2 regions of the Exiguobacterium sp. s57 genome follow, and region 1 is predicted to be linked to the other one. Evidence: predicted binding sites of a transcription regulator. Region 1 holds the regulator's gene; the other holds the start of a gene.
The links. Region 1 encodes Rex, which represses fermentation and respiration genes when NADH is low (regulators of the CRP and FNR family bind a similar motif). Its sites were predicted from a motif close to TTGTGAAATATTTCACAA; they were not measured.
Positions count from the first base shown of each region.

Region 2: a site for Rex is predicted at 2,063-2,080, ahead of pflB (formate C-acetyltransferase). Genes of this name have one in related genera too.

Region 1 covers NZ_JACSKR010000006.1:8,456-11,624, reverse strand. Annotated here, with positions in the region: gene KNO98_RS12880 (YesK family protein) at 182-475, opposite strand; gene tatC (twin-arginine translocase subunit TatC) at 602-1,390, opposite strand; gene KNO98_RS12870 (twin-arginine translocase TatA/TatE family subunit) at 1,394-1,588, opposite strand; gene KNO98_RS12865 (redox-sensing transcriptional repressor Rex) at 1,621-2,277, opposite strand; gene KNO98_RS12860 (ABC-F family ATP-binding cassette domain-containing protein) at 2,428-3,169, shown strand, end outside.
Region 2 covers NZ_JACSKR010000005.1:135,877-139,045, reverse strand. Annotated here, with positions in the region: gene pflB (formate C-acetyltransferase) at 1-1,963, opposite strand, end outside; gene KNO98_RS12425 (hypothetical protein) at 2,337-2,759, shown strand; gene KNO98_RS12420 (DEAD/DEAH box helicase) at 2,813-3,169, shown strand, end outside.

The DNA of each region.
Region 1 (3,169 bases):
CTCTCCTTTAGGTGTTAGGCAAGTTAGCGTTTGTGATAAAAATCACATTCACTTTCTGAACTTAGTGTACTATTTCACAAGAAGGTTTGACAATCCTTTTGCTCACTATTTCACGTAAAAGTGTCTAAAGTTTGAACTCCATGCGTGACAACAAAACCGTCCCGCAACCGGAACGGTTCACTTACGAATTCGTCGTGCGTCGTGCTTTGATCCAGTGATAGATGACGACGCCGATATAGGTGACAAGACCGATCACGTATAAACTGAAGCCGATCATGCTCCAGCCCAGACCATCCCATCCGCGAACAAAGACGAGACCAATCAAGATCAGCGTGTATCCTACCACGAGCAGCATCAACGAAAAGACGAGTCTTCGCTTAAATTTCGACTTCAAAAAGTTCAGCATGGCAATCAATAAAATCGTCGTCAACACACCGATGATGATGATTGCATCCCCGTAGTACTCCCAAATCATCGCTTCTCCCCCTGGCATCCAACTGAGTAGCTTTATTTTATCATGTCAGTCATGTGTTTTCGTGTTGTTGAAAAACGTTCGTTACCAAAAATCAAAAAAGCACCGTCTCCCTGGAAGGAACGATGCTCATTTCTCATTCATCTGTTTCATTAAATCCATCTGTTCTTGCACCATCGCTTCTTTCTCCCGGCGCAGCACCCCTTTATAGGTGATACGTGAAATCGATAAGCTGATCTCATATAGGAAGAAGAGCGGTAGTGACACCATGAGGTGCGACGTCAAGTCCGGTGGTGTGATGAACGCCGCGACCACGAATAGCGCAAAGTACGCGTACTTTCGAATCTTCGATAAGAAGTACGGGGTCACGACACCGATCCGGGTGAGGAACATCGTCACGACCGGTAATTGGAATAATAGACCGAACGGAATTGTCAGCTGCAACAAGAACGTGAAGTAATTATTGGCCCCGATGAGTTGTTCGAGTCCGAGGTCTTGCCCGAGGTCCGTCGAGATATCGAGGACGAGCGGGAACAACCAATAGTAGGCGAACGCAAGACCAATCAAGAACAATCCGAAGATGATCGGGATATAGGCAAGCGTGCCTTTCCGCTCATTCGGATGCAGACCGGGTGCGACAAATGCCCACACTTGATACAGTAGGAATGGGCTCGCCGCAATCAGGCCGATGACGAGCGCCAAGTTCAAGTAAATCATGAGTGGGTCCGCGACCCCAAAGGCGTTCAGTTCGAGCCCACGTTCGATGAGATCTTCTTGCAAGTACGCGAGTACATATTTGACACTCGGCAAAGCCATCAAAAAGAAGGCAAAGACGACAAATGCAGATAGCATCAGTCGTCTCCGCAGCTCTGTCAAGTGATCGGTGAGTTCCCGCTCTTGATCAGGTTGATGATTCATGGCTTACTGCTCTTTCTTTTCGATAGCTTTCTTGTCGTTCTTGTCGTTCTCGTCGTGCTCGTTCATCATGCCGTTCGTTGCATTTTTGAACTCACGAAGCGTCTGCCCGGCCGCGCGACCAAACTCCGGTAATTTCTTCGGTCCGAAGAGAATGAGTGCGATGATGGCGATGACAAATAGACTCACCCCACCTGGCATCCCGACGACGAGTGATGATGCTAGTAATTCCATTATTGATGGACCCCCTCAGCGGTTGGATAGTGTTGCATAAAGTAAATGAGTGACTGCAGCTCAATCGACAAATCGATGTGATGGACGCGAACGGTGTCCGGTACAGTGAGTCGTGCCGGTGTGAAGTTCAAGATACCCTTGATGCCGAATCGCACCAAGTCGTCTGCGACGGGCTGCGCATAGGCAGAAGGTACCGTCAAAATGGCGACGTCGATCTTGTTTTGCTTCATGATCTGTTCCATCTCATCGACGTGATGAATTGGGACGCCTGACATCGTCGTGCCGACTTTTGTCTCGTCTGCGTCGAACCCGACGACGATATGTGTGTTATTGTTTTTAAGGAAGTTATAGTTGACGAATGCCGTCCCAAGGTGACCGACCCCGACCAAGGCGACATTCGTAATCTCGTCCTGATTCAGTGTCTTTCGGAAAAAGTCTAACAGATACTGCACGTTATAGCCATATCCCTTTTTACCGAGCGCACCGAAGTACGAGAAATCACGGCGAATCGTAGCCGAATCGACCTTGACCGCCTCACTCAGTTCTGCTGAAGAGACACGTTGTTTCCCTGACGCATGCAGGCTTTGAATAAATCGATAGTATAGTGGCAACCGTTTGGCTGTCGCTTGTGGAATCTTTGGTTCGTTTTGACTCAACGGAAAGAGCCTCCTTTTTACGACACGTTACAAACGAATCTGAATTTCATACACCTTGATTGTAAACGAATTCACATGACCACTCAACGAATATACCTAAAATCGCTGAAAAATACAGTATACTAAATAGAGAGAAAGGGGTTTTTTCACTTGATCCTACTGCAAGTCAACAACTTATCCAAATCCTTCGGCGTCGAGCCGATTTTAGAAAACGTAAAACTCGAAATCCAGGAAGGTGAACGTGTCGCCCTCGTCGGTCGGAACGGTGCCGGTAAGTCCACACTTTTGAAAGTCATCGCTGGTGAATACAACTATGATTCCGGGGACATCATGAAGCCAAAAGACGTCACCATCGGCTATCTCGCCCAAGACTCAGGACTCGAATCCGACGAGACAATCTGGAACGAGATGCTCACCGTCTTCACGGACTTGATCGAGCAGGAGAAGACGCTCCGTCGCATGGAAGCCGATATGGGATCCGAACGAATCCTAAATGACGCCGCTGCGTACGAACGTCTCCTCTCTTCTTACGATGAAGAGCAGCATACGTTCAAAGAGCGTGGCGGTTACCAGTATGAAGCGACCATCCGCTCGGTCCTCCATGGGATGCGCTTCTATCCGGATGACTTCGAACGTCGCATCGACACGCTATCCGGGGGACAACGGACGCGTCTCGCCTTGGCGAAGATGCTCCTTCAAAGTCCTGACCTGCTCATCTTGGATGAGCCGACGAACCATTTGGACATCGAGACGCTCGCCTGGCTCGAGAAGTACTTGGGCGGCTATAAAGGAGCCGTCCTCATCGTCTCCCACGACCGGTACTTCCTCGACCGTGTCGTCTCGGTCGTCTATGAGCTGTCACGTCATCGGAGCCGTCGCTTCGTCGGGAACT
Region 2 (3,169 bases), on a different contig from region 1:
ACGTGTACGAGATTCCATCCTGTGCGTGCTCAAACGGAAGTTTCGCGACTGATGAAAGTGATGCAGCCGCACCTTTAGTATCTCGTCCATGCATTGGGTTTGCTCCTGGAGCAAACGGTTCACCAGCACGACGACCGTCTGGCGTGTTCCCAGTTTTCTTACCGTAGACGACGTTTGATGTGATCGTGAGTACCGATTGTGTGTGAAGCGCGTCACGGTACGTTTTATGTTTCCGTACTTTTTCCATGAATGACTCGACGAGTTCGACAGCGATCGCATCGACACGGTCATCATTGTTTCCGAATTTCGGGAAGTCTCCTTCTGTTTCGAAGTCGATGATGATTCCTTCTTCGTTACGGACCGGTTTAACGTTCGCGTATTTGATTGCCGAGAGACTGTCGGCCGTTACCGAGAGACCAGCGATTCCACAAGCCATCGTCCGTAAGATTTCTGGATCGTGAAGCGCCATTTCGATTCGTTCATATGCATATTTGTCATGCATGAAGTGAATGACGTTGAGTGTGTTGACGTATAGTTCTGCCAACCAGTCGAGTGTACGGTCGAAATCGGCATATACTTTTTCGTACGTGAGTACATCTTCTGTGTTCATTTCCCAAACCGGGGCAATTTGAGCGCCGTTCTTCTCATCGCGTCCGCCGTTCATGCTATAAAGAAGGGCTTTTGCCATGTTGGCACGCGCACCGAAGAACTGCATTTGTTTCCCGATCTTCATCGGTGATACACAACATGCGATGCCGTAGTCGTCGCCGAATTGTGGCATCATCAAATCATCGTTTTCGTATTGAATGGCCGACGTTTCAATCGACATTTTCGCACAGTATTGTTTAAACCCTTCTGGAAGTTTCGTTGACCAAAGGACAGTCAAGTTCGGTTCCGGAGCTGGTCCAAGGTTTGTGAGTGAATGCAAGAATCGGAACGAGCTCTTCGTGACGTTCGAGCGACCATCTTCACTCATCCCACCGATTGATTCTGTTACCCATGTTGGGTCACCTGAGAATAATTCGTTATAGTCCGGTGTCCGTAAGAATTTGACGATCCGAAGCTTCATGATGAAGTGGTCGACGATTTCTTGGACATCTGATTCAGTCAAACGACCAGACTCGATATCACGCTCTGCGTACACATCAAGGAACGTGGAGACGCGACCGAGTGACATCGCCGCACCATTTTGTTCTTTGATGGCTGCGAGATAGGCCAAGTACACCCATTGATACGCTTCTTGCGTGTTTTCCGCAGGACGACCAAGGTCAAATCCATAAGCCGATCCGAGTTGCTTGAGCTCTTGGAGGGCACGAAGTTGTTCATTCAGCTCTTCCCGCTCGCGGATGTCCGATTCAGATAAGAATCCGCCGCGTTTTGCCAAATCTTTTTTACGTTCTGCCATCAAGAAGTCAATCCCATAGAGAGCGACGCGACGATAGTCCCCGATGATGCGTCCACGACCGTAAGCATCCGGAAGACCTGTGATGATCCCCGACTTACGAGCGGCCCGCATCTCAGGCGTATAGGCATCGAAGACACCTTGGTTATGTGTTTTACGGATTTCTGAGTAAATTTTTGTGATTTCTTCATCTGGTTCGAAACCATATGATTCAAGTGCGGCATCAACCATACGAATACCGCCATTCGGGTGAATCGAACGTTTGAACGGTTCATCCGTTTGAACGCCGACGACTTTTTCTAACTCTTTGTTTAAGTAGCCTGGTCCATGCGACACAATCGTCGATGGTGTGTGTTGATCGACGTCCCAGACGCCTCCACGTTCACGTTCTTCTTTTGTAAGTTCCATCACACGATTCCACAGAACGTTCGTCGCTTCTGTCGGACCTACTAAGAACGTATCGTTCCCTGTGTATTCATGACGGTTCAAACGGATAAACTCACTGACGTTTACTTCATTCGTCCATTGACCAGGTACAAAACCTGACCATGCGGATTTGATTTCGGTTGCCATGTTGATTCACTCCTCATTCTCGAAAGTAACTGCCTGCTATCTATACTTGAAGTGTACGTGAAAACGTGAACAATATGTTTTACATTATTGTGAAACTTGTAACAATCTTATGAACGTGATAAAACAGCCGTTTTTGAAAGCGTTTTACAAACTGTTATATTCCTTACTTCATAAAGTTTGAAACAGATAAATCCCTGTTAGATAGGGTTTCAATTTCATCTGTACTATTTTGATTGTTCTGTGACTAACTATACAGTTTTTAGAGTGATTTAACTCACATCACTCGGTTAGAACTTGAATTTTCGTGTCGTATCAGACACAATGAAGGCAGAACATTGTATAAGAGGAAGGGGTTCTACTTATGACGTACGAACCATTAACAACAAACAATACCTTTCAAGTCGGCGATCGTATCTCATTGAAGGTCGACGAGGCAGGTGAAAAGCGTGACGGATTTATCACAGAATTTGAAGATGGAGGGTTCTGGATTCGCTTTGACGATGACATCGAAAATGAAGATTTTATCGATTATCGCGACCAACTACTCGCTGCACTTGAGTCGCGTCCAATGAATGTCATCACGACACACCCGGAACTGAAACCGTTCGAGCAAATGACGACCGAGTTACAGTATCGTGTCTATCAAGGATTCACGATTGAACAAGTTAAATTGACAGAAGAAGGTGCGGATGCCCACATCCAACTCATTGAGGACGGTCAAACGTTTACACAGACGTTACGTTCTTCAATGGAAGATGGTCAGGAGCATGTTCGCTATATTTGACGAGGGAGCGCTTTCGCTTCCTTTGTTTTTGCCTATAGATAAGGAGACCGATTATGAATTTTACAAAACCTTTTATTAACGAAACGTGGGAACGGATGGGCTTTAACGAGCCGATGCCGGTCCAAAAAGAAGCGTTTCCCCTACTATTAGATGGAAAAGACGTGACAATCGAAGCACCGACGGGAACGGGTAAGACGCTCGCCTATTTACTTCCCGCGATTGAAAAGATTGATCCGTCGAACGATCGTATCCAAGTCGTCATCGTCGCCCCGACTCGTGAACTTGTCATGCAGATTCAACAAGTCGCACAGCGCTTCACTGAAAAAGGCGACGTCCGCATCGGTTCATTCATCGGCGGTGTCGAATTGAAACGCCAAATCGACCGGATCAAGAAAAAGCCGCATTTGATT